4 regions of the Streptomyces sp. NPDC014991 genome follow, and region 2 is predicted to be linked to each of the others. Evidence: riboswitches for the same ligand, from Rfam matches in the RefSeq annotation. Region 2 holds a riboswitch; each other region holds the start of a gene.
The links. Region 2 has a riboswitch for cyclic di-AMP ahead of ACF1BE_RS21335 (transglycosylase SLT domain-containing protein). Riboswitches for the same ligand answer to the same signal wherever they lie in the genome.

Region 1 (7,380 bases), on a different contig from region 2:
CAGGCCAGGGCGACCGTGGCGACCGGGACGTCGTGGGCGGCGGCGATGTCGTCCAGGGCCGCCAGGACCCGCCGGCCGCCCTCGGAGTCCGCGTACTTCTGGGCCGTACCGGCGCGGGCGCTGTCGACCGTCGTACCGGGGCGGTACTTGCCGGTGAGGAAGCCTGCGGCCAGGGAGAAGTACGGGACGGCGGCCAGGTTCTCGCGGGCGGCGAGGTCCTGGAGCGGGCCCTCGTACGTGTCGCGGGAGACCAGGTTGTAGTGGGGCTGGAGGGCGACGTAGCGGGCCAGGCCCTCGCGGTCGGAGTGGTCGAGGGAGGCCCGAAGACGCTCGGGGCTGATGTTGGAGGCGGCGATGTGCCGGACCTTGCCGGCCTTCACCAGCTCGTCCAGCGCGCCGATGATCTCCTCGACCGGCACCTCGGGCTGGTCGAAGTGGGTGTAGTAGAGGTCGATGTGGTCGGTGTCCAGGCGGCGCAGCGAGGCGTCGGCGGCGGCCTTGATGTTCGCCGCGGACAGGCCCCGGAACTCGGGGTGCTGGCTCACCTTGGTGGCGATGACGACGTCGTCGCGGTTGCCGCGGGCCTTGACCCACTTGCCGATGATCGTCTCCGACTCGCCGCCCCGGTTGCCCTCGATCCAGGCGGAGTAGGAGTCGGCGGTGTCGACGAAGTTGCCGCCGGCGGCCGAGTAGGCGTCCAGGACGGCGAAGGAGGTCCGCTCGTCGGCGGTCCAGCCGAAGACGTTGCCGCCGAGGGCGAGCGGGAAGACCCGGAGGTCGGAGGAGCCGAGTGTGCGCAGTGATGTCAGTGAGGTCATACGTCACCACAACGCCGGCGGCGGGTGGTCACATCCCGCGACCGGCGCCAAGTTCCCGCAAAGACCGGAAGGAGAGGAGGGCCTCCTGGTCAGGGGGTGAGGCCCTTGTCCCGTAGCCACGCCATCGGGTCGATGCCGGTGGCCTGGCCGCCGGGGTGGACCTCCAGGTGCAGGTGCGGGCCGGTGACGTTGCCGGTGGCGCCGACACGGCCGATGACCTCCCCGGTGGTGACCTTCTGCCCGGCGGTGACGTTGATCGAGGACTGGTGGCAGAACCACAGCTCGGTGCCGTCGTCGAGGGTGAGGATCGTGCGGTAGCCGTAGGAGCCGGCCCAGCCCGCCTCGGTGATCGTGCCACCGTGGACCGCCTTGATGAGGGTGCCGGTGGGGGCGGCGAAGTCGAGGCCGGTGTGGTGACCGGAGGACCACATCGTGCCCGCCTGGCCGAACGTCGAGGTGATCGTGTACGAGGAGGTGGGCAGCGTGTACTGGCCGGCCAGCTTCGCCTGCTCGGCCTGCCGCTTCTCCTCGGCCTCCTTCGCGGCCTTCTGCTCCGCCTTCTTCTCGGCCGCGGCCTCCGCCTCGTCCTTGGCCGCGGCCGCCTTTGCGGCGGCCTCCTTCTCGGCCTGGGCGGCGGCGTCCGCGCTCTGCTTCTCGGCGGCGGCGAGCGCGACGGTGGTGGCCCTGCTGTCGGCCTGGCCCTGCTGCTGCTCGGCCTGGGCCATGATCCGGTTGCGCAGGGCCTCGCCCGCGTCGGTGCCCTGCTGGTCGTCCGCGGAGGCCACGCCGACGCTGCTGAGCGCCGTGGTGGCGGTCTCCGGAACCGCGGTGGAGGTGTCGTCGAAGAGGGAGCCGACGGAGGGCAGGTCCGGCAGGGAGATGGAGACCGGCGGCTTGCCGGTGTTGGCGCTGGCCATGCCGCCCGCGCCGACCGCGGCCATCACGCCGACGCCGAGGACGGTGGAGCTGCGGGCGAAGCCGCCTCGCTGCTTGGCGACGCGGTGCCGGCCGCGGACCGGGGCGACGGAGTCCTCGGTGGGGTTCCACTCCTCCCAGGGGCCCTCGTCCGCTCGGTAGGCGTCGTAGCCGAAGGTCTCGGTCTCGCGCTGAGCCGGCACGAACGGGGTTTCTGGGGCAGGCCGGTTGGACGCCACGCGGGCGCGCTCCTTTCCTTCCTCCGCCTACCGGGTTAGCTGACGGGTTCGGAGCAGGAAGGTCTCCTACGCGCGTATACCGGTCGTGGACTCCGTGAGCTCCACGTCGGCATTCGCGAGATTCACCCCAGGGTGGTGGTTCCCCGGTTCCCTTGCGGGATTCGGCGTGTGCGCGCGGAGCCGTCGCTGGTGACGGCTGGGACGACCGCGCTGCGTTATCGAACGTTAATAGACCTGCCAGTCACTTTCCAAGCCGTTCGCCTTGATCATTACAGTTCTCCCCCGGGGACTTACCGGTCACCATGCCTGCAAACCGGGCGAGTTGACGGACGTACAGGAGTCACTCGCGGCTTTGATGGTGACTCAATCGTCATCGCACGGCGCCCGTCCGGTCACCGTCGGTGACGAACCCCGGGGGGCACGGAACCGATGTGCATCGCACCCCGCGGATGGCGTACAGTAGAGACACAACGACGCGGGGTGGAGCAGCTCGGTAGCTCGCTGGGCTCATAACCCAGAGGTCGCAGGTTCAAATCCTGTCCCCGCTACTGAAGACTCAGGGCCGGAATCCATTGGATTCCGGCCCTGAGTGCTGTCAGGCGAGCAGATGCCCGTTCGGCGCCTTGGCGAGGGCCTCCAGCTCCGGGAGCACGACGACCCGGGCGCCCGCGCCGGTCAGGACGCCCGTGCCGTCGGCCGCCGCGACGAACGTGTCGGGCTCGCGCCACGCCGTGACCACCCGGCGCACCCCGGCCCGCAGGATCAGCTCGGCACAGGGGGCGGGCCGGGAGGCGCGGCGGGCGCAGGGTTCGAGGCTGCTGTAGACCGTGGCGCCGGGCAGGCGCGGGTCGGCCGGGTCGGTCTTCGCCAGGGCCGCCTCCTCCGCGTGGACCACCGGGTCGGCGCCTTCGCGGGAGTGGCCGCGGGCCAGCTCCGTACCGTCGGCGGCGACCACCACCGCACCGACGCTGAACGCCGTCCGGGAGGGCGGGCAGAGCGCGGCGAGTTCGCAGGCGGTGCGCAGCCAGTGGCGGTCGGCGGGGGTGGGGACCGGGCCGGTGCCGGGGGCCGTGGGCTCGTAGCGCATGAGGACGACGTCCTCGATGCGGCGCGTGTCGGTCAGGCGCAGGCGTCCGCCCTGGTAGGCGCCGGGGCCGAACAGGCGTGGGGCCGCGGGGTCGCCGACGAGGAGCGGGGCGAGGACCAGCTGGAGTTCGTCGGCGAGGTCCTGCTGGAGCAGCTGGGTGTGGACCTGCCCGCCGCCCTCGACCATCAGGCGGCCGACGCCCCGCACGTCGTGCAGATGTTCCAGCAGGGCCCGCCAGTCCAGGGCGGGGCCGAGCGTCACGACGTCGGCGGTGCCGCCGAGGAGGCGGGTGGCCCGGCCGGCGCCGGCGTCGGTGGTGTAGACGACCTTGTCGCCGCCGGTGTGCCAGAAGTGGGCGCCGGGGTCGAGGTCCCCGGATGCGGTGACGGTCACCTTCAGCGGGTACGCCGGCCGGCCCGCGGCCACCCGCGCCGCGCGCCGCTCGGCCGAGTTGACCAGCAGGCGCGGATTGTCGGCGCGGATCGTGCCGGCGCCGATCAGGATGGCGTCGACGGAGGCCCGTACCGCGTCGACCCGGTCGAAGTCGGCCGGGCCGGACAGCAGGAGCCGCTCCGGGCCGGTGTCGTCCAGGTAGCCGTCGAGGGAGACGGCGGCGGACAGCAGTACGTACGGCAGGGGCATCGGCGTACTCCCTCGCGGCAGGCCCGGTGGACCGGCCGAAGTCTTGGTTCAAATTTGGAACAAACCTACACTGGCGGCATGACGACCCGCTGGCTCACTCCGCAGGAGCAGCGCGCCTGGCGCGCCTACCTCGCCGCGTCCCGGCTGCTGGAGGACGCGATCGACCGGCAGCTCCAGCAGGAGGGAGGCATGCCGCATCTGTTCTACTCGGTGCTGGCCAACCTCTCCGAGGCTCCCGGCCGGCGGCTGCGCATGACCGATCTCGCCGAGACGCTGAAGATCACCCGGAGCAGGCTGACGTACGTGGTGACCCGGCTGGAACGGGACGGCCTGGTGCGCCGGGAGACCTGCGGTCAGGACCGGCGCAGCTCGCTCGCGGTGCTCACGGACGAGGGGACGGCCGTGCTGGAACGTACGGCGCCCGGCCACGTCGGGACCGTGCGCACCACACTGTTCGATCGTTTGACCCCGGAGCAGGTGGGACAGCTCGAGGAGATCTGCGCGGGGATCGCGCGCGGCCTCCAGGGGGAGGACGGCGGCGGCGGGGCCGCGACGGAGGACGTGCCGTGGCGCCGACGGTCGTCGCCCTGTTCCGACTGACGCCCCGCGCTCATTGCTCTGAAACAGGTGCGAATCGCGGACCACGTGAACCACGACCACGCGGACCACGAACCACGTGGTCCGGAACCATGTGGGCCGTGACCATGTAGGCCGTGACCATGTGGACCGTGGACTGAACCCGGAGACCCCACGCATGCCCGACATCCCCGCCGCCACCCCGCGCGCACGCGTCCGGGTACCGCTGCGCTTCGCCGACGGCTACGGCGCCGACGCCGAACTCGTCACCTTCCACGGTCTCGCCGACGGTCAGGAGCACATCGCCGTCGTCCTCGGCGACCCCGGGCCGGTCCCACTGGTGCGCCTGCACTCCGAGTGCCTCACCGGCGACGTCTTCGGCTCGGCCCGCTGCGACTGCGGCGCCCAGCTGCGCGAGGCGGTCGAACGCATCGCCGGCCACGGCGGCATCCTGCTCTACCTCCGCCAGGAGGGCCGCGGCATCGGCCTCTACAACAAGCTCGACGCCTACGCCCTCCAGGACCAGGGCCTCGACACCTACGAGGCGAACGCCGCCCTCGGCCTCCCCGAGGACGCCCGGGACTACACGGCCGCCGCGCAGATGCTCACCGCCCTCGGCGTCAGCGAACTGGACCTGCTGTCCAACAACCCCGACAAGGCCGGACAGTTGCGCTCCCTGGGCGTAGCCGTACGGGACCGGGTGCCGACCGGCGTCTTCCCCACGGCCCACAACGTCCGCTACCTCCGCGCGAAGGTCCTCCACACCCAGCACACCCTGCCGCTGGCCGAGCTGCCGGAACTGACGGGGCTGATCACGGGGTAGCACGCACCCGGCGTCCGAGGGGCACCAGAGCCCGGGAAGAGACGCGGCGCCCGGGTCGGCCGAAGCCGACCCGGGCGCCGCGTGGCAGGTCAGAGGGGGTGTCCCCTCACCCGCGCCGGTAGGCCCTGTGGGACTCGAACCCACAACCAATGGATTAAAAGTCCACTGCTCTGCCAATTGAGCTAAGGGCCCAGGCGATGTTGCCTGTCCGAGCATAGCCGGAGGAGGCCGTGTCTCCGATCGGGTATCGGGGACACGGCCGTGTCGGAGGGGCGGGAGTGCGGGGGAACGTTACTTTTCGGCCGGGATGGGCGTGCGGGCGGAGGTGGCGGCGGGGGTCAGGAACCAGTGGCGGGCCGAGGCCAGCCACCAGGTGGCGGCGAAGCCGAGGACGGCCAGGACGGCGACCGGGGCGTAGTTGAAGGTCTTCCAGGTGACCGGGGAGACCTGCGGGAGCATGAAGAGGACCGTGATCGCCACCACCCAGCTCACCGAGACGATCCCCACGGGGCGTGACCATCTGCCCAGTTGCCAGGGCCCGGGGGTGAAGGCGGTGCCCTTGCGGACGCGGAGGAAGGTCGGGATGACGTACGCGATGTACAGGCCGATGACCGCGATCGACGTCACCGCCGCGTACGCGGTCGTGTTGATGAGGTAGGGCAGGCCGAGGGCCAGGGCGCCGAGCGCGGCCAGCCAGACCGCCGCCACGGGGGTGCGGGTGCGCGGGCTGACCGTGTGCCACACGCGGGAGAAGGGCAGTGCGCCGTCCCGCGAAAAGGCGTAGATCATGCGGCTGTTGGCGGTGACGGACGCCATGCCGCAGAAGAGCTGGGCGCCGACGACGACCAGCAGCAGGAGTTTGCCGGCCGTGGCACCGAGGGCGTCCAGGAGGATCTGGGCGGGCGGGGCGCCCGTGGGGGAGGCCAGCTCCTTGTCGTACGACTGGATGGCGAAGGTGAAGCCGAGAAGGAGGACGAAGCCGGCGATCCAGGAGGTCCAGATCGAGCGGACGATGCCCCGGGGGCCGGCCGTGGCCGCGTCGTGGGTCTCCTCGGTCATGTGGGCGGAGGCGTCGTAGCCGGTGAAGGTGTACTGGGCCATCAGGAGGCCCAGCAGGACCACGTACGGGCCGCTGCTCCAGCCCGTCCGGTTGACGAACTCGGTGAAGACGAACGCCGGTGACCGGTGGTGGTCGGGGACGAACGCGAGCGCGGTGACGATCAGTGCCACCCCGCACACGTGCCACCACACGCTCACGCTGTTCAGGAACGCGACGATCCGCACGCCGAAGGTGTTCAGCAGGCCGTGCAGGACGAGGATCGCCGCGAACAGCGCCACCGTGCGGCCCGGCGTCACCCGGAAGCCGAACTGGAGGTTCAGGTAGGCGCCGAGGAAGGAGGCCGCGCCGAAGTCGACGCCCGCGGTCACCGCCACCTGTCCCAGCACGTTGAACCAGCCGGTGAACCACGCCCAGGCCGCCGCCGAGCGCGGGGGCGCCAGGCGGTGGGCCCAGAAGTACAGGCCCGCCGACGTCGGGTACGCCGAGCAGATCTCGGCCATCGCCAGGCCCACGGACAGCGTCATCAGGCCGACCACCACCCAGCCCCAGGTGATCACGGCGGGGCCGCCGGTGGTCATGCCGAAGAGGTAGAGGGTCAGGCAGCCGGAGAGGACGGAGATGATCGTGAAGGAGACGGCGTAGTTCGAGAACGCCGACATCCGGCGGGCGAGGACCTGGGTGTAACCCAGCTGGGCCAGCCGTTCCTCGTCGGACAGGCCGGGCCGGCCGGACGCCGTCCGCGGTTCGCCCGCGCTGTCGCCCGCTCTCGCGTCTGCTGTCATGCCCCCAGCAATTCCCTGTGCGAGGACGTGACATGCGTCATGAGGCGGTCGGCGGGTGGTGTGCGTCGCGCCGCCGCCCGCCACCCGATCGCTCCGGGAACGCCGGAAGGGCCCGCACGACCGAAGTCGTACGGGCCCTTCCTCGCTCACTCGCTCACTGGATGTCAGCCGTTGCGCTTCCAGCGCGGCTTGTCCTCGCGGCGGCCGAAGGAGCCGGTGCCGCGGTGGTCGTCACGACGGCCGTTGGGACGCTCGTGGCCACCGGAGCGGAAGCCCGGGCGGTCGTCGCGACGGTCGCGGTTGAACGGCCGGTCGCTGCCCCGGTGTCCGGTGCGTTCGTCCCGGCGGAAGCCACCGCGGTCGTCACGGCGCTCGAAGCCCCGCTCGCCGCGGTCACGGTCGAACGGACGGCGCTCGTCACGGCGCTCGAACGTACGG
Region 2 (7,380 bases):
GGGCAGGGCGCGCAGCTCTACGACGCCGGGACCGGCCGCCTGCTGTGGTCGGTCCGGCTGGACCGGGAGCTGGCGGAGACCGCGCTCGGCAAGATCGAGGCGGAGGTGGGGCAGGTCTTCGCGGCGGTCGACCAGGACGGCGTGGACGGCCTCACGCTCATCGAGCCCGGCTACCGGATGCCCCATCCGACGCTGCCCGCGCTGCGGGTCCGCCGGCGGGACGACCTGTGGCGCGCGCCCATCAGCAAGGTGCTGCTGCGTCATGCCGCCCTGTCCGACGACGACCTGGCGGCCGTGGCGCGTGCGGTGGTGGGCTCGCTGGCGACGGTCACGATGTCGGGGCCGGGGACCGTGGAGCTCCAGCCGAGCGGGGTGACCAAGGCGACGGGGCTGGCGCTGGCCGCCGAGCGGCTGGGGATCGGGGCCGGACGGGCCCTCGCCTTCGGTGACATGCCCAACGACATCCCGATGTTCGAGTGGGCCGGCCACGGCGTCGCGATGGCCAACGCCCACGCCGAGCTCAGGGCGGTCGCGGACGAGGTCACCTCGTCCAACGAGGACGACGGCATCGCCGTCGTCCTCGAGAGACTGTTCCCGGCCGACTGACCGGGATGTCAGCAGCGCCCGCCGCCGGTGCCGGTCAGTACGCGCCGAACACGTTGTCGATCGAGCCGTACCGCGCGGCCGCGTAGTTGCAGGCGGCGGTGATGTTCGCGACCGGGTCGTAGATGTCGAACGACGTTCCGGCCACGTGGTAGGCCTTGAAGGTGGGGTCGATGACCTGGAGCAGGCCCTTGGACGGGATGCCCGCGGCCGCGTTGGAGTCCCACAGGTTGATGGCGGCCGGGTTGCCCGACGACTCGCGGATGATGTTGCGGTAGATGCCGTTGTAGGTGCCCGGGATGCCCTTCTGAGCCATGATCGCGAGCGACTCGCGGATCCAGCCGTCGAGGGTGTTCGGGTAGCCGGCGGGGGTGCCGGCGGCCGTCACGGCGGTGGTGGTGGCCGCGGCGGCGCTGGTGGCGCCGACGAGCGGCAGTGCGAGGAGGGCGGCGCCGGTGCCCGCGGCGGCGAGGGCGCGGACGAGGCGGCTGTTGCGGTGGCGGCGGTACTGAACGGCGGCAGACATGGGTGTTCCTCTCCGACGCCTGCGAGGTGAGCTGTCGGGTTCGGGCGGGGAGGCGCCCGGCCGCGCCCTGGAGAAGGCACGGCTTCACCCCTAGCCGTTCCGGCGCGGCGTGTGCCGTGCCGGAACGGCGGCTTACCTGGGTCCCCCGCTCCTGCCGTACGAATGAGTTCGTGGATGGGTGATGTGGGCGGCGGCAGGATTAGGCGTCCGCCCGACGGCCGGGAACGTATGCGAGAGCACATGTCGGGAACAAGTGCCGGAATCACACAACGCACTATTTGACCTTGATCGACGCTGTATGGGGCACTTGATCCTTTGCGGCTGCCAACCCTCAACTCGCCTATGGCGCAGGGGCTCGGGAGGGTGTGGGCGTGCGGATCGGCCGGACCGGCGCGTGACCCAATTCACGAAATAGCAAATCGCTCCAAAACGGACAAGAAGGGAATCGGGGCGTTCCGGTCCTGAAGTCCGGTGGCGGGGGAACCGGGATCGGGCGCACGTCATTGCCGCGGGTGCGGGCGGTTGGCCGAAAGGGGGCGGGCGGAAGAAGTGGAGACATTACGACACCGTAGGCAAATTACCGTTAAGTCGATAAATGTCCCTTCTTACCACCCGATCACACTCCTGCCCGCTCTGATCTGATACCGCCCAGGCTGGACCGGTGGGCGCTATCGGTGATCGAAAGAGGACCGGATACGCTGAGTTGAGTGAGGGCAGCGACCTATCGACAAACCGTGTGATCGCCAGCAGACAGCAGCAGACAGGAGACCCCTCGTGACCGTCGTCGGGCCGTTTGGGCTGAGCGTGCGGGACCAGGCTCTGGAAGCCGATGTCCAGGCCGGATTGACGGCTGTCGAGGAAGGCTTGCTCGAGGCCACCAAGAGCGAGGTCCCGTTCATCACGGAGGCCGCGCAGCACCTCGTACGGGCCGGTGGGAAGCGGTTCAGGCCGCTGCTCGTGATGCTCGCGGCACAGTTCGGCGACCCCTACGCGCCGGGTGTCGTACCCTCCGCCGTGGTCGTGGAGCTGACCCATCTGGCCACGCTGTACCACGACGACGTGATGGACGAGGCGGCCGTGCGGCGCGGCGTGGCCAGCGCCAACACGCGCTGGGGCAACTCCGTCGCGGTCCTCACCGGCGACTTCCTCTTCGCCCGCGCCTCCCAGATCCTCGCCGACCTCGGGCCCGAGGCGGTCCGGGTGCAGGCCCTGGCGTTCGAACGACTGGTAACCGGCCAGATTCTGGAGACCGCGGGCCCCTCGGACGGCCGCGACCCGGTCGAGCACTACCTGGACGTGCTCGGCGGCAAGACGGGCTCCCTGGTGGCGGTGTCGTGCCGGTTCGGCGCGATGATGTCCGGCGCCGACGAGAGGGTCGTCGACGTGCTCACCCAGTACGGCGAACGGCTGGGCGTCGCCTTCCAGCTCGCCGACGACGTCCTGGACATCGCCTCCGACTCCCACGAGTCCGGCAAGACCCCGGGCACCGACCTGCGCGAGGGCATCCCCACCCTCCCCGTGCTCCGGCTGCGCGAGCGGGCCGCCCGGCTGGGCCGGTCCGAGGACCTCGCGCTGTGCGAGCTGCTGGACTCCGACCTCAGCGACGACGCCCGGCACGCCGAGGCGCTGACCGCGCTGCGCGCGCATCCCGCGCTGGAACAGGCCCGCCGGGACACCGTGCGGTACGCGGAGGAGGCGCGGGCCGCGCTGGCGCCGCTGCGCGAGTGCGACGCCAAGGCGGCGCTGCTGGAGCTGTGCGACGCGGTGGTGCACCGCGCCGGCTGAACCGGCCCGGCACCCCTTCGGGCGGCGTCTTCCGTACGACCCCTACGGGTCGGGGGAGATGCCGCCTTCGTATGTCATACCGCAGGCGTACACGGAGTTGGCCCCGAGGGCTGACGCTTCCGTGCGGCCGATTTGGTCAGATGGTCACTACGGAAAACACCACTCCTCACCGATTCGGGTGAGAATGGCGGCTCAGGTGGACCAGCGCGAGGACAGCCGCCGCCGACGACGGAGGTAAGGCACACATGGCACCGTACGCATCCGACGACGCAGTGGACGCCGCGCGCGACGAGGACCCGCGTTCCGGCCGGCGCAAGGCCGCCCGGTACGCCGTCCCGGTCGCGGTGGTGGGGGTGGCCGCGGTCACGATCGGCCTCGTCCCGGCGCTCGCCGACTCCGGTGACCCCGACCTGCCGAAGATCAGCGCACAACAGCTCGTCGAGAAGATCGCCAGGTCGGACGTGCAGCAGCTGTCCGGCACCGTGAAGATCAGCACCGACCTCGGGCTGCCCGAACTCGGCGGCCTGGAGAACAGCCTGCTCTCCGGGGCGGACAAGGGCTCCGGCGACGGCTCCTCCGCCGACCCGCGGACCAGGCTCACCGAGCTGGTCTCCGGCACGCACACCCTGCGCGTCGCAGCCGACGGCCCCGACCGGCAGAAGCTGTCGCTGCTGGAGAGCGGCGCCGAGTACAGCCTGATCCACGACGGCAAGGACGTCTGGGGCTACGACAGCAAGAGCAACGAGGTCCACCACTCCACCGCGGCCGGCTCTGGGGGCCACGGGGCCGAACCGCCGGCGATGCCGAAGGACTTCGCCGACAAGGCCCTGAAATCGGTCGACGACACCACGTCCGTCACCGTCGACGGCACCGCCCAGGTCGCCGGGCGCGACGCCTACAAGCTGCTGATCAAGCCCAGGCAGTCCGGTACCACCGTCGGCGCGATCAGCATCGCCGTGGACGCGCGGACGGGCCTGCCGCTGAAGTTCACGCTGACCCCGAGCGGCGGCGGTGCCGCCGTCGTCGACGCCGGCTTCACCCGGGTCTCCTTCGCCGAACCGGCCGCCTCCACCTTCGACTTCACCCCGCCCAAGGGCGCGAAGGTCACCGAGGAGAAGGACGGGTCCCCGGGACGGGAGCACGCCCCGGGGAACGGCGGGAAGTTCAGGGACGGGTCCCCGGCGCGGGGGCACGCCCCGCGGGACGGCGGGGAGTTCGCCAAGGGACTGGGCGGGGCCACGGTCCTCGGCAAGGGCTGGACGTCCGTCGCCGCCTTCGACACCGGCGCCAAGGGCGGCCTGCCCACCGGCGCCGAGGGCGGTGACCTCGGCGGCTTCCTCGGCTCGCTCGGCGAGCCGGTCTCCGGCGCCTTCGGCAAGGGCACGGTCTTCTCCACCCGTCTGGTCAACGCCCTGATCACCGACGACGGCAAGGTCTACGCCGGCGCGGTCACCAAGGACGCCCTGGTGAAGGCGGCCGACGCGGCGAAGTAGCCCGTCCGGGCACGACGAAGCGAGGGGGAGGGGAGCCGATGGACGAACCGTCCGCCGCGAGACCCGGCCCGGGGCACACGCCGGATCCCGGGCCGGCGGTGGCGCGGGCGAGCGTCATCGCCACGCGCGGGCTCACCAAGCGCTACCGCGGCGGACAGCTCGCCGTCGACGGTCTCGACCTGACCGTCCCGGCGGGCAGCGTCTTCGGCTTCCTCGGCCCCAACGGCTCCGGCAAGACCACCACCATCCGCATGCTCATGGGCCTGATCGAACCGACCGCGGGCACGGTCCGGGTCCTGGACCGGCCCATGCCCCGGGCCGCCCGCACGGTCCTTCCGCAGGTCGGCGCGCTCATCGAGGGCCCCGCCCTGTACGGCTTCCTCTCCGGCCGGGACAACCTGCTGCGCTACGACGCCGCCGACCCGGCCGCCGACCCGCGCACCCGGCGCGCCCGCGTCGCGGCCGCACTGGACCGGGTCGGTCTCACGGCCGCCGCCGGGAAGAAGGCGAAGGCGTACTCGCTGGGCATGAAACAGCGCCTCGGGCTGGCTGCCGCGCTGCTCCGGCCCCGCAGGCTGCTGGTCCTGGACGAGCCCACCAACGGCCTCGACCCGCAGGGCATGCGGGAGATCCGCAGCCTGATCCGGGAGCTGGCCGCCGACGGCACGACCGTCTTCCTCTCCTCCCATCTCCTCGACGAGATCGAGCAGGTGTGCACGCACGCGGCGGTCATGACGCGGGGCCGGCTCGTCACCCAGGGGCCGGTGGCCGACCTGGCGGCCGGAGCGCGCGGCCGGCTGGTGGTGAGCACCCCGGACGCGGCCGAGGCGGCCCGGGTGCTCAAGGAGCAGGGCGTCGGGGACGTGACCGCCGACGGCGACCGGGTCACCGGCGAACCCCCCGCCCGGGACCTCGCCGAGGTGACCGCCGCCCTCGTCACCGCGGGCGTCCGCGTCCGGGGTCTCACCGTCGAACGGGCCTCGCTGGAGGACGCGTTCGTCGCGCTGACGGGGGAGGGCTTCGATGTCGCGCGCTGACCCGCCCCGAACGGACGCCGTGCGCCGGCCGAACCCGCTGTGGACGTTCGGACTGCTGCGCAGCGAGCTGGTCACCACCGTCCGCCGCTGGCGCACGCTCGCCCTGCTCGGGGTGCTGGCGGCGGTGCCGGTACTGATCGGGATCGCGGTGCGGATCGAGACGCGCGACGGCGCCCGGGCGGGCGGCAACGGCGCGGGCCCGGCGTTCCTCACGCAGGTCACCAACAACGGACTGTTCCTGGTCTTCACCGCGCTGGCCGCCACCCTGCCGTTCTTCCTGCCGATGGCCGTCGCCGTCGTCGCGGGCGACGCGATCGCGGGGGAGGCGGGCGGCGGCACCCTGCGCTATCTGCTGGTCGCTCCGGCCGGCCGCACCAGGCTGCTGCTCACCAAGTACGCGACGGTGCTGGTTTTCTGCCTGCTCGCCACCCTGGTCGTCGCGGTCTCCGCGCTGGCCGTCGGGGCGCTGCTCTTCCCGCTGGGCGACCTGACCACGATCTCCGGCACCCGGATCAGCCTCGCCGAGGGGCTCGGCCGGGCCCTGCTCATCGCCCTGGTCGTGGCGGCCTCGCTGGTCGGGGTGGCGGCCGTCGGCCTGTTCGTGTCGACGCTCACCCAGAGCGGCATCGCGGCCATGGCGACCACGGTCGGCCTGCTCATCACCGTCCAGATCGTCGACCAGATACCCCAGCTGCACGCGCTCCAGCCGTATCTGTTCCCGCACTACTGGCTGTCCTTCGCCGACCTGATGCGCGACCCCGTCTACTGGGACGGCCTGACGCGCGACCTCGGCCTGCAGGCGTTGTACGCGGCCGTGTTCGGCTCGGCGGCCTGGGCGCGGTTCACGACGAGGGACATCAGCGCGTGACCTCGGGCCACGCGGCTCGGACGCCGGCCGTCTCGTGCGGGAAGCGCGCGAGCGGAGCGTCCTGCGCGAAGAACGTCTTCGCGCGCGCGAGCGCGTCCGTGTCCCCGCGTACGTCACCGGGCGCGCTGCCGTTGCCGAGCAGGACCCCGCCGAAACGCATCCTCAGGTAGGCGGCCGAGTGGGTGAGCGTGCCGGCGTAGGGGGCGGCGACCGACGGCTCGTCGGCCGCGAGGGCGGCGACGCCCCAGAGCGTACGGCCGGCCATCGTGCCCCTGAAGTCGACGCCGGGGGTGCGCAGCCAGGCCGACCAGTAGTCGAGGTAGCGCTTGGTGAGGCTGGACACCGAGTACCAGTACAGCGGTGAGGCGATCACGATGTCGGTCGCCGCGAGCGTGGCGTCCAGCAGCAGGCCGGCGGGGGTGTCCGGCGACGGCCGGACGTGGTCGCTGTCGTGCCGCAGGTCCACGAAGTCGGGCAGGGGGTGGTCGGCGAGCCGGATCCAGCGCTGCTCGACGTCCTCGGGCAGCTGCTCGGCTGCCGCGCGGGCCAGCATCTCGGTGTTGCCCCCGGCGCGGGCGCTGCCCAGGACGAAGAGGAAGCGGCGGGTCATGGGTCCCCCAGGTGGGTGAGGTCGTACCGCGAATCAAGGCACGTGCATCTTATGCACGTGCATGTAAATTTGACCAGAGTGTGGCTGGTGCGAGGCTGTGACGTCGCGGTGACGCGGGAACCCGGCCTACCCGACAGACTGGGTGGCGGGACGCGTACGACCGGATCGCGGCGCCTGGGGAGTGAGGGGCAACCGATGGCTCGAGTCAGCTTCGAGAAGAAGCGGGCGCTTCAGCCCGTGGCGCATCCGGCGGCGGCGTCCGTCCAGGTGTTCGGCACGGGGGACGCGGCGGTGGACGGGGCCCCGGTCGTCGCGGCACCGGGCGAGGAGATCCAGCAGGCCGTCCTGAACCACCTCCAGCGCCTGGCCATCAGCGTCGGCGCCCCCATACGCGCCACGGTCCGCGACGACCGCACGGGCTGGGTGGTCCCCCTGGAGGTCGCGACGGACGGCTCCAG
Region 3 (7,380 bases), on a different contig from region 2:
CGGTGCTGCTCGCGGCCGGCGCGCCGGGCAAGCGGTCCGCGCTGCCCGGCGCGCGCATGCTGATCGAACAGCCCGGGCTGCCCGAACCGTTGCGCGGCCAGCCCAGTGATCTCCTCATCGAGGCCGAGGAACTGACCCGGGTACGCGCGCTGCTGGCGGAGATGCTCGTCCGGCACACGGGGCGCACGGCCGGGCAGGTGCACGAGGATCTGGAGCGGGACCTCTTCCTGGACGCCCCCGGGGCCCTCGCCTACGGCCTGGTGGACCACATCGTGCCCAGCCGCCGGGACGCGCCCGGCGCACCGGACGCGAGGTGAGCGCCCCGATGCCGCCGGACCTGCCACCGCTGCCCGCGCTGACCCGGGCCGAAGGTGACCTGATCGACCGTTACCTGGAGGCGGCCGACCTGCTGGGCCGCGTCAATCCGGCCCGGCACGGGGACACGTACCACGGGCTGCGTGCGGCCCAGGCCCTGGTGCGCAAGGCGGCAGAGCTGCGGGACGCGCTCGAGGTGATGCACCAGCGGGGCGAGAGGGAGCTGCACGGGGACACGCTGGCACGGGCCTTGCGCGTGCTGGACGGTGAGCGCCGCACCGCTCGCGTCGCGCTCCCGCCCGACACCGTCGGCTGAGGGGGACACCCGACCCGCTGGACGGGGCAAGCCGTGTCGACGCCTACCGTTCGGGCCGGACTTGAAACGGCCCGAACGACGTACGCCCATCCGATGGACATCCAGAATGATTTTCGGGCTTCCCGACTTGTGCGGCACGTGGATTCAGTCTGCGCCGGAAAGCGTTTAGCCCCAGGTCCGGGCATACGCACGGGTGCTGACGGTGGCTCGAACACACCGACGTCCACCCGAACGGGTGAGTGGTGAGTAAAACCACAAATCCCCGATTCCGTTGGGATTTTCCGACAGTTGTAGGTCAAGATCCCTGACTGACGACAAGCCCCCGCCACCGCGGCGGGGCGATCCGGGCGGACGCCGAGTCCTGCCGCCGCCCGGATGACCGGTCGACAGGAGTGGATCGGCAGGAGTGGAGGACCCAGGCAAGACGGGTCGCCGGAACACATGTTCGTCTGCTCGACGCGGACGGGCGGGGTTCCGAGCAGCCCTTGGGGTGAAGCCGTGGCAACGCGGCCGGGCAACTTCGCCAGCCCGAATCCGACAGGTCATCCTTCACAGGCGGCTGACGAAGGGTTGCGCATGACTGCGCTCAATCGTGTCCCGTCGCTGATGGCCCGAGCCGGCACGGCCTCGGCCCTCACCCTCGCCGCCGTGGGCGGCTCGATCGCAGTGCCCGGCCTCGCCACCGACGCGTCCGCCGCGACGATGGCGACGAAGGCACTCAAGGTCGCGGCCTCCAAGAAGGGTGCACCGTACAAGTGGGGCGCCACAGGACCGCGCAGGTTCGACTGCTCGGGACTGACCCTCTACTCCTTCAAGAAGGTGGGCAAGAAGCTGCCGCGCACCGCCGCCCAGCAGTACAACAAGACCCACCACATCTCCGCCCGCAGCCGCAAGGCGGGCGACCTGGTGTTCTTCCACTCGGGTTCCAACGTGTACCACGTCGGCATCTACGCGGGCCACGGCAAGATCTGGCACGCCCCGAAGACCGGTGACGTGGTGAGGCTCCAGAAGATCTGGACCAGGAGCGTCTGGTACGGCCGGGTCAGCTGACCCGGCCGGGGAGCGGGAGCGGCGGCGCCGGCCCCGGTGAAACGGCCGGCTCCGGGCGCCAGGCCCGCTCCGAGCGCCGTAGCGCCGCCCCGGTGCCCGCCCGCAGCCCGCGGGCGGCCCGGGGCCGTCACGTGCCCCACGGAGCCGGCCGGGCGGCCACGACGCTCACGGCTCCCGCGGTCCGCCTGCCGGTAACGGGGCGGCCGGCAGCGTCCAGGGCAGTTCGATGCAGACCGTCTTGCCGCCCTCACGGGTGGGGCGGACACGGAGTCTGCCGCCGTGCTCCGCGGTGAGCCAGCGGATGATGACCATGCCGCGGCCGTTGTCCTGCTGCACGGCGGCGGGCAGTCTCTTCGGGAAGCGGGGATGACTGTCCGTTACGCCGATGCGCAGGTGCTCGTCCCGGTCGAGTGCGAGGGCGACCGTGAAGGTGGGTGACTGGCCGAGGGTGTGCTGCACGGCGTTGGTGGCCAGCTCCGAGACGATGAGCCGCACGGTGTCGGCCGTCTCGGTGTCCGAGGGCAGGCCCCACTCCGCGAGGGTGCCCACGACATAGGAGCGGGCGGCGGAGACCGAGGCGGGATCGCTCGGCAGAGTGACGGATGCTTCCAGATGGTCTGCCATGGCGACGTCGTCCCTTTCCCGCGGGACCGCGGTCCGACATACAGCGAATGCTTCGAGTACGGTCCCGGAACTGGTGCTTGTTCGCCAGACTGCCACCAACGGGTGGGTCAGGGGGAGCGATCCACCGGGATATGCATATATCTGTCGCTCGAAGCGGTGAACTCTGCGCTGCGAAACCGTATGTGGGCGGCCCGGAAGGAGTAAGGAGGAGCCCATGCAGAACGGTCCGGCAGTGCGCCGTCGCAAACTCGGCGCGGAACTGCGCAGGCTGCGAACCGGCGCCGGGTTCACGAGCGGCGAGGCGGCCCGGCTCGTCGGCTGGCACCAGTCGAAGGTGAGCCGCATCGAGACCGGCGCCAGCGGTGTGAAACCGGCCGATCTGCGGTTACTGCTGGACGCCTACGGCGTCCTCGACGGACACCTGCGCGAGTTGCTGCTGATGCTGGCGGGGTCGCAGGACGCGGGCGGGCGGCACCGCTGGTGGCACGCCTACCGCGGGGAACTGCCGCCCACGTACCGCGATTTCATCAGCCTGGAGTCGCAGGCGAGCGCCATGCGCACCCTGGAGACCACGGTCGTGCCCGGTCTGCTCCAGACCGCCGAGTACGCCCGCGCGGTGACCCGGGCGGCCGTGAAGGACCTGGACGAGGACCGGCTGGACACGCTGGTGGAGGTGCGTCTGGCCAGGCAGGACGTGTTGCGCGCGGATCCGCCGCTGACGCTGAGCGCCGTACTGGACGAGGCGGTGCTGCGCCGCGAGGTCGGTGGCCCCGGGGTGATGTCCCGTCAGCTGGAGCGGTTGATGGAGGCCGCCTCCCTGCCCCAGGTACGACTCCAGATCCTGCCCTTCACGGCCGGGGCGCATATCGGCCTCACCGGGCCTTTCGTTATCTTCTCATTTCCGAGCACTTCCGATCTGGATGTAGTCGTTCTCGACCAGTTGACGAGTAGCCTCTACCTGGAACGGAAAGAAGACCTGGTGGCCTACACCGAGGCCTTCCACACCCTTCAGTTCCACGCCCTTTCCCCCGAGGACTCGTTGGACTACATCGCCGCAATAGGTGATGGCGCGTAAGGAGGCACCATGCCCGCATCGCCTCGGAACGTCCCTGCCAGTACCGACCTGCACGACGTGCGCTGGCTGCGCAGCAGCTACAGCACGGGCGCCAACAACTGCGTGGAGACGGCCCGGCCGCGCTCCGGCCCCGGAGCCGGGCTGCTCGCCGTGCGCGACTCGAAGAACCCGGCCGGACCGGCGCTGCTCTTCTCCGTCGGCAGCTGGGCGGGATTCATCACCGCACTCTGATCGGAACCGGTCGCTTCCTCATCGTTCTCCGGCGGCACACGGCCGTGTCACGCCGACTCATGGTCGCGTCTCGCCGATGACTCGTACAGCGCGGTCGATCTCGGCCCCGGACAGGTCCGCGCGGGCGGTCAGCCGGAGCCGTGAGATGCCGTCGGGCACGGAGGGAGGACGGAAACAGCCCACGGACAGGCCCGCCGTACGGCAGTCGGCCGCCCAGCGCACCGCCTGCTCCGGGGACGGAGCCCGCACGGAGACCACCGCGGCGTCCGGACGTACCGCCTCCAGACCCGCGGCGGTCAGCCGTGCGTGCAGTTCCGCGGCCACCTCACGGGCTCGCCCCGCCCGTTCCGGCTCGCGTTCCAGCAGCCGCAGCGCGGCCAGCGCGGCACCGGCCGCCGCGGGCGCCAGACCCGTGTCGAAGATGAACGTGCGGGCCGCGTTGACCAGGTGGTCGATCACCCGGGCCGGCCCGAGCACCACCCCGCCCTGGCTGCCCAGCGACTTGGACAGGGTCGCCGTGACGACCACGTCACCGGCGCCGGCGAGCCCGGCCGCGTACGGCGCGCCCCGGCCGCCGTCGCCCAGCACACCGAGCCCGTGGGCGTCGTCCACGACCAGCCCGGCGCCGAACTCCCGGCACGCGGCGGCCAGCGCGGCCAGCGGCGCCCGGTCCCCGTCGACCGAGAACACCGTGTCGGAGACGACGATCGCCGCTCCCCCGTGCGTGCCGAGCGCCTTGCGCACGGCCTCCGGGTCGGCGTGCCCGACGACCTGCGTGCCGCCCCGGGCGAGCCGGCAGCCGTCGATGAGCGAGGCGTGGTTGCCCGCGTCGGAGACGATCAGCGAACCGTGCGGGCCGAGGGCGGTGACCGCGGCCAGGTTCGCGGCGTAGCCGGAGGAGAAGACCAGGGCCGCCTCGAACCCGCAGAACGCGGCCAGCGCGCGCTCCAGCTCGGTGTGCAGCTCGGTGGTGCCGGTCACCAGCCGGGACCCGGTGGAGCCGCCGCCCCAGGTCCGGGCGGCCCGGGCCGCTCCCTCGGTGACCTCCGGATGGTGGGCCAGACCCAGGTAGTCGTTGCTCGCCAGGTCCAGCAGCGGGGAATCGGCGGGGCGCGGGCGCAGGGTGCGGACGAGTCCGGCGCGGCGACGCGCCTCGGCCTGCTCGTCGATCCAGCCGAACGCCATGGGTCCTCCGGTGCTTTTGTAGGTAGCGGACAGACCTTAGCGGCACGACCAGCCGCCCAGTGTGTGGCAATACCCACACGGTGAACCGTCTCCGTTGTGCAAACTCTCCTTGGCCCCGGGCGGTCCCGTAGGACAGGATCGGGCCTCATGGACCTGCTGAACACGCTGGTGGACAAGGGGCTTCGGCGCGAGCTGCCGACCCGCGAGGAAGCGCTCGCCGTTCTGGCCACCTCCGACGACGACCTGCTCGATGTGGTGGCCGCGGCCGGCAAGGTGCGCCGGCACTGGTTCGGGCGACGGGTGAAACTCAACTACCTGGTGAACCTCAAGTCGGGCCTGTGCCCGGAGGACTGCTCGTACTGCTCCCAGCGGCTCGGCTCCGAGGCCGGCATCCTGAAGTACACCTGGCTCAAGCCGGACGAGGCCTCCGAGGCCGCCGCCGCCGGCCTCGCCGGCGGCGCCAAGCGGGTCTGCCTGGTGGCCAGCGGGCGGGGTCCGACGGACCGGGACGTGGACCGCGTCTCGGACACCATCAAGGCGATCAAGGAGCAGAACCAGGGCGTCGAGGTGTGCGCCTGCCTGGGCCTGCTCTCCGACGGTCAGGCCGAGCGGCTGCGCGAAGCCGGCGCGGACGCCTACAACCACAACCTGAACACCTCGGAGTCGACCTACGCGGACATCACCACCACCCACACGTACGCCGATCGAGTGGAAACGGTGCAGAAGGCGCACGCCGCCGGACTGTCCGCCTGCTCGGGTCTCATCGCGGGCATGGGCGAGACCGACGAGGACCTCGTCGACGTCGTCTTCTCGCTGCGCGAGCTGGACCCCGACTCCGTTCCGGTGAACTTCCTCATCCCGTTCGAGGGCACCCCGCTGGCCAAGGAGTGGAACCTCACCCCGCAGCGCTGCCTGCGCATCCTCGCGATGGTCCGGTTCGTCTGCCCGGACGTGGAGGTCCGCATCGCGGGCGGCCGCGAGGTGCATCTGCGCACGATGCAGCCGCTCGCGCTGCACCTGGCCAACTCCATCTTCCTCGGTGACTACCTGACCAGCGAGGGACAGGCCGGCAAGGCCGACCTGGAGATGATCGCGGATGCCGGGTTCGAGGTGGAGGGCGCCGACGAGGTGACGCTGCCGGAGCACCGGTCGGACGCCGGGGGCTGCCACGAGGGCGGCGGGGGCTGCCACGAGGGCGGCGTCTGCGGGCCGGCCACGGCCGCCGCTCCGGCGGCGCGGGAGCCGCGGACCGATCTCGTCGCCGTCCGCCGCCGGGGCGCCGGGACGGACCTCGCGCCCAATGCCTGACCTCGGCGTGGCGGAACTGCTGGAGCTGGACCGGCGGCATGTGTGGCATCCGTACGGACCGATGCCCGGACGTGCCGAGCCGCTCGTGGTGGAGGCCGCGAGCGGGGTCCGGCTGCGGCTGGCCGACGGCTCCGGCGAGCTGGTCGACGGCATGTCGTCGTGGTGGTCGGCCATCCACGGCTACAACCACCCGGTGCTGAACGAGGCCGCGCGCGAGCAGCTCGGCCGGATGAGCCACGTCATGTTCGGCGGGCTCACCCACGAGCCCGCCGTCCGGCTCGCGAAGCTCCTTGTCGACATGTCGCCGGACGGCCTGGAGCACGTGTTCCTGGCCGACTCGGGGTCCGTGTCGGTCGAGGTCGCGGTGAAGATGTGCCTCCAGTACTGGCGTTCGCTCGGCCGGCCGGGCAAACAGCGCCTGATGACCTGGCGGGGCGGCTACCACGGGGACACCTGGCAGCCGATGTCGGTGTGCGACCCGGAGGGCGGCATGCACGAGCTGTGGACCGGCGTGCTCCCGCGCCAGGTGTTCGCGGACGCGCCGCCCGCGGAGTACGACGAGTCCTACGCCGAGCAGCTGCGCGAGCTGGTCGCCCGGCACGCGGACGAGCTGGCCGCGGTGATCGTGGAGCCGGTGGTGCAGGGCGCGGGCGGCATGCGCTTCCACTCCCCCGCCTACCTGCGGGTGCTGCGCGAGGCGTGCGACGCCCACGACGTACTGCTCGTGTTCGACGAGATCGCCACCGGATTCGGGCGCACCGGCGCGCTGTTCGCGGCCGGCCACGCGGGCGTCAGCCCGGACGTGATGTGCGTCGGCAAGGCACTGACCGGCGGCTATCTGACGATGGCGGCCACCCTGTGCACCGCGCGGATCGCCGACGGCATCTCACGCGGCGAGGTGCCGGTGCTCGCGCACGGCCCGACGTTCATGGGCAACCCGCTGGCGGCGGCCGTGGCCTGCGCCTCCGTGGAGCTGCTGCTGCGGCAGGACTGGCTGTCGGAGGTCAGGCGCATCGAGGCGGGCCTGCGGGCGGGCCTGGCGCCGGCGCGCGAGCTGCCCGGGGTGCGGGACGTCCGCGTCCTCGGCGCCATCGGCGTCGTCCAGCTCGACCACTCGGTCGACATGCGGGCCGCCACCGACGCCGCCGTGCGGGAGGGCGTGTGGCTGCGCCCGTTCCGCGACCTGGTCTACACGATGCCGCCGTACGTCACCTCGGACGAGGACGTGGCACGGATCGCGCGCGCGGTGTGCGCCGCGGCGCGGGAGGGTTGAGAT
Region 4 (7,380 bases), on a different contig from region 2:
TCGCGCAGGTTGTGCGGCGGCATGTTCGTCGCCATGCCGACCGCGATCCCCGAGGAGCCGTTGACCAGCAGGTTCGGGAAGGCGGCCGGCAGCGCCACCGGCTCCTGCTCCTGGCCGTCGTAGTTCGGCGCGAAGTCGACCGTGTCCTCGTCGATCGACTCGGTCATCAGGCTCGACGCCTCGGCCATCCGGCACTCGGTGTACCGCATGGCGGCCGGCGGGTCGTCGTTGCCCAGCGAGCCGAAGTTGCCGTGGCCGTCGACCAGTGGCACGCGCATGGAGAACGGCTGTGCCATGCGCACCAGGGCGTCGTAGATCGAGGCGTCGCCGTGCGGGTGCAGCTTGCCCATGACCTCGCCGACGACACGCGCGCACTTCACGTAGCCGCGCTCGGGGCGCAGGCCCATCTCGTTCATCTGGTACACGATGCGGCGGTGCACCGGCTTGAGGCCGTCACGGGCGTCCGGCAGGGCACGCGAGTAGATGACCGAGTAGGCGTACTCGAGGTAGGAGCCACGCATCTCGTCCACGACGTCGATGTCGAGGATCCGCTCCTCGTACGAATCGTCGGGCGGCGGGGTCTTCGTGCTGCGGCGGGCCATCGCTGCCGGCTCCTTGCTGAAGCGACTGACTGAACTGACGCGGACCATTGTGGACCGCGGCACTGACAGCCCGGGCCACGACCCGGTCTCCGTCGGCCCGGCCGGTGCCGGCGAGCCCTGCGGAGACGGGTCGCACGCAGGCTACGCGATCCGCTGTGGGCGTACGTCCCGCGGGAACTTCGCCGGGGCCCCGCACGCTTTGCATACAGTGGCAGGAACGGCAGGAAAACCGCGGTTTCTACGACCGCCTCCGCTCGCGAAGGGACGTACATGCCCATGGGTCACACGACCACAGCCGAGGCAGGCTCCGGGGGCCTGACAGCGACCGAGCATCGCCTGGCCAACGGTCTGCGCGTGGTGCTCTCCGAGGACCACCTGACCCCCGTGGCGGCGGTCTGCCTCTGGTACGACGTCGGCTCCCGCCACGAAGTCAAGGGGCGAACCGGCCTGGCTCACCTCTTCGAGCACCTGATGTTCCAGGGTTCCGGTCAGGTCAAGGGCAACGGCCACTTCGAGCTGGTGCAGGGCGCCGGCGGCTCGCTCAACGGCACCACCAGCTTCGAGCGCACCAACTACTTCGAGACCATGCCCGCCCACCAGCTGGAGCTGGCGCTCTGGCTGGAGGCCGACCGCATGGGCTCCCTGCTGGCGGCCCTGGACGACGAGTCCATGGAGAACCAGCGGGACGTCGTCAAGAACGAGCGCCGTCAGCGCTACGACAACGTGCCCTACGGCACCGCCTTCGAGAAGCTGACCGCCCTGTCCTACCCGGAGGGCCACCCCTACCACCACACGCCGATCGGCTCGATGGCGGACCTGGACGCGGCCACCCTGGAGGACGCGCGCCGGTTCTTCCGCACCTACTACGCGCCGAACAACGCGGTGCTCTCCGTGGTCGGCGACATCGACCCCGAGCAGACCCTCGCCTGGGTCGAGAAGTACTTCGGCTCCATCGCCGCCCACGACGGCAAGCCCGAGCCCCGCGACGGTTCCCTGCCGGACGTCATCGGTGAGCAGCTGCGCGAGGTCGTCGTGGAGGAGGTCCCCGCGCGCGCCCTGATGGCCGCCTACCGGCTGCCGCACGACGGTACGCGCGCGTGCGACGCGGCCGACCTCGCCCTGACCGTCCTCGGCGGCGGCGAGTCCTCCCGGCTCTACAACCGGCTGGTGCGCCGCGACCGTACGGCCGTCGCGGCCGGCTTCGGCCTGCTGCGCCTGGCCGGCGCGCCCTCCATGGGCTGGCTGGACGTGAAGACGTCCGGTGACGTCGAGGTGCCGGTCATCGAGGCCGCCATCGACGAGGAGCTGGCCCGGTTCGCCGAGGAGGGCCCCACCCCCGAGGAGATGGAGCGCGCGCAGGCCCAGCTGGAGCGCGAGTGGCTGGACCGGCTCGGCACCGTCGCGGGCCGCGCCGACGAACTGTGCCGGTACGCCGTCCTGTTCGGTGACCCGCAGCTCGCCCTCACCGCGGTGCGGCGCGTCCTGGAGGTCACCCCCGAGGAGGTGCGGGAGGTCGCCAAGGCCCGACTGCGCCCCGACAACCGCGCGGTCCTCGTCTACGAGCCGAAGTCCCCGGAGGCCGTCGAGGACACCGCGGTCCCCGAGGACCCGGAGCGGGAAGCCACCGTAGAGGCGGGCCGCGTCGAGACCGAGAACGAGGAGACGGCCAAGTGACCGAGCTCGCCACCATGGAGTTCCACCCCCAGCCGCAGCCCGGTGAGGCCAGGCCCTGGGCGTTCCCGGCCCCGGAGCGCGGCACCCTCGGCAACGGCCTGACCGTGCTGCGCTGCCACCGCCCCGGCCAGCAGGTCGTCGCCGTGGAGGTGCTGCTGGACGCGCCGCTGGACGCCGAGCCCGCCGGCCTGGACGGCGTCGCCACGATCATGGCGCGGGCCTTCTCCGAGGGCACCGACAAGCACTCGGCCGAGGAGTTCGCCGCCGAGCTGGAGCGCGCGGGCGCCACGCTCGACGCGCACGCCGACCACCCCGGTGTCCGGCTCGGCCTGGAGGTCCCGGCCTCCCGCCTGGCCAGGGGTCTCGGCCTGCTCGCCGACGCCCTGCGTGCGCCCGCCTTCGCCGAGAGCGAGGTCGAGCGGCTGGTCCGCAACCGCCTGGACGAGATCCCGCACGAGCTGGCCAGTCCGGCTCGCCGGGCCGCCAAGGAACTCTCCAGGGAGCTGTTCCCGGCGACCTCGCGCATGTCCCGCCCGCGCCAGGGCACCGAGGAGACGGTCGGGAAGATCGACGCGGAGGCCGTGCGCGCCTTCTACGACCGCCATGTGCGGCCCGCCACGGCCACCGTGGTCGTCGTCGGCGACCTGACCGGCGCCGATCTGGACGCGCTGCTCGCCGACACCCTGGGCGCCTGGACCGGCACGCCGGGCGAGCCGCGGCCCGTCCCGCCGGTGACCGCCGACGACACCGGGCGCGTGATCGTCGTGGACCGGCCCGGTGCCGTCCAGACGCAGCTGCTCATCGGCCGCGTCGGGGCCGACCGGCACGACCGGGTCTGGCCCGCCCAGGTGCTCGGCACGTACTGCCTCGGCGGCACCCTCACCTCCCGACTGGACCGCGTCCTGCGCGAGGAGAAGGGCTACACCTACGGTGTGCGCGCCTTCGGTCAGGTCCTGCGCTCGGCGCCGGACGGCACGGGCGCGGCGATGCTCGCCATCAGCGGCTCGGTGGACACGCCGAACACCGGCCCCGCGCTGGACGACCTGTGGAAGGTGCTGCGCACGCTCGCGGCGGAGGGCCTGACCGACGCGGAGCGGGACGTCGCCGTGCAGAACCTCGTCGGTGTGGCGCCGCTGAAGTACGAGACCGCGGCGGCCGTCGCCAGCACGCTGGCCGACCAGGTCGAGCAGCACCTGCCCGACGACTTCCAGGCGACGCTGTATCAGCGGCTGGCCGCAACGGGCACGGTGGAGGCCACCGCGGCCGTCGTGAACGCCTTCCCGGTGGACCGCCTGGTGACGGTCCTCGTCGGTGACGCGTCCCAGATCAAGGCGCCGGTCGAGGCGCTCGGCATCGGCGAAGTCACCGTCGTCGCCGCGGAGTAGACGCACCGGCGGACGCGCCGGTGCCATGTGCGCGTGGGGCCCTGCCGACCTACGGGTCGTCAGGGCCCCTGCTGTTCCACTCGTTCCCTCAGATGCCCGTTTTGGGGCGGAGGTTGCCTGTCTGCCCTGTGGGATGCGCTACAAAAACCCGGATCTGTTTGAGGATGAGAAGCGGGCCGCCGTACCGTCATGCGGGCTGTTCGTCAGGCAGTGCGCCGCACCCGCGGCACCGGACAGTCATCGCCGAGTCCCCGTACGGCGCGAGCCAGGGGAGCCGGGGACCCATCGTCCCTGGGGTGAATCGGGCGCCCGCGCGTGAGCGAGGGGGCCCGTAGGAGACCTTCCTGCTCCGAACCCGTCAGCTAACCCGGTAGGCGAGAGGGAAGGAAAGGACCAGCCACTTCATGGCGTTCATGTGCGCCACCGGGAAGCACCGCAAGCCCGGCCGGGTCAAGCGCACCACCGCTCAGGCGGCGGGTGTCGCGGCCCTCACCACCACCGGTGTCATCGGCACCCTCGCTGCGTCCCCGGCGCTCGCCGCCGAAAGCCCCGTGGAGCAGACCGGCCTCACTCCGGTCCTCACCGTGAACGACGACGTCGCCGAGCAGATCGACGCGCAGGCCGCCGCCCAGCAGCAGGCCGCCGAGCAGAAGGCGGCCGAGGAGGCCGCGGAGAAGGCGGCCGCGAAGCGGGCCGAGGAGGTCCGTGAGGCGCGGGTCCGTGCCGCTCGTGAGGCCGAGCGCAAGCGGCTGAACGCCTTCGTGATCCCGATCGCGCACTCGTACGTCTCCACGGCCTACCAGGCCAGCAGCTCCCTGTGGTCCTCCGGTTCGCACACCGGCGTCGACTTCCACGCGGCCAGCGGCACCTCCGTCCACGCGGTGGGTTCCGGCACGGTCGTCTCCACTGGCTGGGGCGGCGCGTACGGCAACCAGATCGTGATCCGGATGGCCGACGGCATGTACACCCAGTACGGCCACCTGTCGTCCATCGGCGTCACGGTGGGCCAGAAGGTCGTCCCGGGGCAGCAGATCGGCGTGTCGGGCGCGACCGGCAACGTCACCGGCCCGCACCTGCACTTCGAGGCCCGTACGACCCCCGACTACGGCTCGGACATCGACCCCGTCGCCTATCTCCGCAAGCACGGCGTGAACGTCTGACCGGACGGTCGTCCGCACGGCATCCGAAGCCCCGGCTCACCGAGCCGGGGCTTTCGCCTTTTTCCGCGTTTCCTTCCGGTGCCCGCAGGACCCGCTGACCAAAAAATATCCATGGATGACTCCCTGCCGTCGGAAATTCGAGTCCCTTGGAATAGAGTCGCGGGAACACGCGTCCATCGTCGGCGTTTTACGGGTATTGAGGCGGAGGTCGGTCATGCGTATTCCGGCGCAATCGGTGTGCACCGCTGTCCGGGACGACATCGTCGCCGGTGTCTACGAGCGCGGCAGCCGCCTCACCGAGGAAGTCCTGGCCCGCCGCTACGGCGTCTCGCGTGTCCCCGTCCGAGAGGCCCTGCGCACCCTGGAGGCGGAGGGCTTCGTGGTGACACGCCGGCACGCGGGCGCGTGCGTGGCCGAACCGACCGAGCAGGAGGCCGCCGACCTGCTGGAGATGCGGATGCTGCTGGAGCCGTTGGGGGCCGCCCGGGCCGCGCAGCGACGCACGGAGGCCCATCTGAAGGTGCTGCGCGGACTGGTCCGGCTGGGCCAGGAGCGGGCCAGGAGGGGCGGCAGCGAGGATCTGCGCGCGCTGGGCGGCTGGTTCCACGAGACGCTCGCCCAGGCCTCCGGCAGTCCCTCGCTGACCTCGGTGCTCACCCAGCTGCGGCACAAGATCGCCTGGATGTACGCGGTGGCGACGCCGCTCGGCCCGGTGGAGTCGTGGGCGGAGCACGGGGCGATCGTGGACGCGGTGGCGCGGGGGGACGGCGAGCGCGCGCGGGCGCTCACCGCGCTGCACACCGAGCGTGCCACCGGCGGCCACCGGCTGCGTTTCTCGGGCGCCGCGGAGCGTGTGAGGACTTCGCAACGGGCCGTAAACACGACGGGCCCGCGGAATTAACAGGGACACCGTATACAAAGGAGAGTCATTTCGGGGGGCCTCGGCGGGCTTTTTTCGCTGCCCTCCGCTGCCTCCCGCTGCCCTCCGCCGTGTGAAAACCGCTCTCCGTGAATTCGCGGGAAATGCCGGCGCGGGCCGGTTGTGAACCGGCGGCCGGAAACCGGTGGACCGTGCGGAGCTTTGCGCGGATACGGCGAAGCCGCGCCGCCCCGGGGGGCGAACGCGGCTCCGGCGTTCTGTGCGGTGCCGCTCAGACGGTCTCGGGCAGCTCCTCGAGGCCCTCGGAGACCAGCTTGGCCAGGCGGTCGAGGGCGGCGTCCGCGCCCTCGGCGTCGGAGGCGAGGACGATCTCCTCGCCTCCCTGGGCGCCCAGACTCAGGACGGCCAGCATGGAGGCCGCGTTGACGGGATCGCCTCCAGCCTTGGCGATCGTCACCGGGACGCCTGTGGCCGTGGCGGCTCGGACGAAGATGGAAGCGGGGCGGGCGTGGAGACCCTCGGCCCAGCCGACGTTGACGCGGCGCTCAGCCATGTGTTGCTGCCCTTCAGTGCTCAGGGTTGTCTAGACCAGTTTCCCATATCGTGAAGCGTGCCCGGAGCGGGCCTTCGTCCCCTCCGGTGCGCCGTCGGACCGCGGCCTCGGTCCGGCGTGTCGTCCCCCACAGACTGCCTCGCGCCGTTGTCGTACGCGAGCCGTACTCTGGGGCCCATGCAGACCTCGGCGGACCGGCAGGACCGGCACGAGTACCCCGCCCACTGGGAGGCGGACGTGGTGCTGCGCGACGGGGGTACCGCGCGCATCCGGCCCATCACCGTCGACGACGCCGACCGCCTGGTCAGCTTCTACGAGCAGGTGTCGGACGAGTCGAAGTACTACCGCTTCTTCGCTCCGTACCCACGGCTCTCCGCCAAGGACGTCCACCGCTTCACGCACCACGACTTCGTGGACCGGGTGGGACTCGCGGCCACCATCGGCGGCGAGTTCATCGCCACCGTACGCTACGACCGCATCGGCGCCGACGGCATGCCCGCCTCCGCGCCCGCCGACGAGGCCGAGGTCGCCTTCCTCGTCCAGGACGCCCACCAGGGCCGCGGGGTCGCCTCCGCCCTGCTGGAGCACGTCGCGGCCGTCGCGCGCGAGCGGGGCATCCGCCGCTTCGCCGCCGAGGTGCTGCCCGCCAACAGCAGGATGATCAAGGTCTTCACGGACGCCGGCTACACCCAGAGGCGCAGCTTCGAGGACGGCGTCGTCCGCCTGGAGTTCGGCCTCGAACCCACCGACCGCTCACTGGCCGTGCAGCGCGCGCGGGAGCAGCGCGCCGAGGCCCGCTCGGTACGGCGGCTCCTCGCGCCCGGGTCCGTGGCGGTCGTCGGCGTCGGCCGCGCCCCCGGCGGGGTGGGCCGCAGCATCCTCGGCAACATCCGCGACGCCGGTTACCCGGGCCGGCTGCACGCCGTGAACAAGGCCTTCCCCGAGGACCTGGAGGAGGTCGACGGGGTGCCCGCGTACCGGTCGGTGCGGGACGTCGAGGGGCCCGTGGACCTCGCCGTCGTCGCCGTACCGGCCGAGCACGTGCCCGCCGTGGTCGCCGAGTGCGGGGAACACGGCGTCCAGGGGCTGGTGGTGCTCTCCTCCGGATACGCCGAGAGCGGTCCCG

Region 1: it holds a riboswitch for cyclic di-AMP, as region 2 does, so the genes downstream of both, ACF1BE_RS04085 (M23 family metallopeptidase) here and ACF1BE_RS21335 (transglycosylase SLT domain-containing protein) in region 2, are expected to answer to the same signal.
Region 3: it holds a riboswitch for cyclic di-AMP, as region 2 does, so the genes downstream of both, ACF1BE_RS25490 (C40 family peptidase) here and ACF1BE_RS21335 (transglycosylase SLT domain-containing protein) in region 2, are expected to answer to the same signal.
Region 4: it holds a riboswitch for cyclic di-AMP, as region 2 does, so the genes downstream of both, ACF1BE_RS09155 (M23 family metallopeptidase) here and ACF1BE_RS21335 (transglycosylase SLT domain-containing protein) in region 2, are expected to answer to the same signal.

What each region holds. Positions count from the first base shown of each region.
Region 1 covers NZ_JBIBVY010000002.1:20,717-28,096, forward strand. The annotation lists gene ACF1BE_RS04080 (aldo/keto reductase) at 1-809, opposite strand, end outside; gene ACF1BE_RS04085 (M23 family metallopeptidase) at 908-1,972, opposite strand; cyclic di-AMP (ydaO/yuaA leader) riboswitch at 1,985-2,149, opposite strand; tRNA gene ACF1BE_RS04090 (tRNA-Met) at 2,447-2,520, shown strand; gene ACF1BE_RS04095 (dihydrofolate reductase family protein) at 2,568-3,701, opposite strand; gene ACF1BE_RS04100 (MarR family winged helix-turn-helix transcriptional regulator) at 3,780-4,301, shown strand; gene ribA (GTP cyclohydrolase II) at 4,456-5,100, shown strand; tRNA gene ACF1BE_RS04110 (tRNA-Lys) at 5,220-5,292, opposite strand; gene ACF1BE_RS04115 (amino acid permease) at 5,392-6,942, opposite strand; gene ACF1BE_RS04120 (DEAD/DEAH box helicase) at 7,107-7,380, opposite strand, start outside.
Region 2 covers NZ_JBIBVY010000013.1:100,297-107,676, reverse strand. The annotation lists gene ACF1BE_RS21340 (HAD family hydrolase) at 1-606, shown strand, start outside; gene ACF1BE_RS21335 (transglycosylase SLT domain-containing protein) at 641-1,129, opposite strand; cyclic di-AMP (ydaO/yuaA leader) riboswitch at 1,133-1,313, opposite strand; gene ACF1BE_RS21330 (polyprenyl synthetase family protein) at 1,904-2,914, shown strand; gene ACF1BE_RS21325 (outer membrane lipoprotein carrier protein LolA) at 3,160-4,407, shown strand; gene ACF1BE_RS21320 (ABC transporter ATP-binding protein) at 4,446-5,444, shown strand; gene ACF1BE_RS21315 (ABC transporter permease) at 5,431-6,312, shown strand; gene ACF1BE_RS21310 (flavodoxin family protein) at 6,302-6,922, opposite strand; gene ACF1BE_RS21305 (hypothetical protein) at 7,118-7,380, shown strand, end outside.
Region 3 covers NZ_JBIBVY010000018.1:53,402-60,781, forward strand. The annotation lists gene ACF1BE_RS25480 (ATP-dependent Clp protease proteolytic subunit) at 1-317, shown strand, start outside; gene ACF1BE_RS25485 (hypothetical protein) at 326-631, shown strand; cyclic di-AMP (ydaO/yuaA leader) riboswitch at 1,068-1,205, shown strand; gene ACF1BE_RS25490 (C40 family peptidase) at 1,208-1,681, shown strand; gene ACF1BE_RS25495 (ATP-binding protein) at 1,847-2,305, opposite strand; gene ACF1BE_RS25500 (helix-turn-helix domain-containing protein) at 2,520-3,380, shown strand; gene ACF1BE_RS25505 (DUF397 domain-containing protein) at 3,390-3,611, shown strand; gene ACF1BE_RS25510 (8-amino-7-oxononanoate synthase) at 3,669-4,796, opposite strand; gene bioB (biotin synthase BioB) at 4,944-6,104, shown strand; gene ACF1BE_RS25520 (adenosylmethionine--8-amino-7-oxononanoate transaminase) at 6,097-7,377, shown strand; gene bioD (dethiobiotin synthase) at 7,379-7,380, shown strand, end outside.
Region 4 covers NZ_JBIBVY010000004.1:133,609-140,988, forward strand. The annotation lists gene ACF1BE_RS09140 (DNA topoisomerase (ATP-hydrolyzing) subunit A) at 1-602, opposite strand, end outside; gene ACF1BE_RS09145 (M16 family metallopeptidase) at 873-2,276, shown strand; gene ACF1BE_RS09150 (M16 family metallopeptidase) at 2,273-3,661, shown strand; cyclic di-AMP (ydaO/yuaA leader) riboswitch at 3,893-4,053, shown strand; gene ACF1BE_RS09155 (M23 family metallopeptidase) at 4,066-4,821, shown strand; gene ACF1BE_RS09160 (GntR family transcriptional regulator) at 5,036-5,722, shown strand; gene ACF1BE_RS09165 (HPr family phosphocarrier protein) at 5,973-6,254, opposite strand; gene ACF1BE_RS09170 (GNAT family N-acetyltransferase) at 6,432-7,380, shown strand, end outside.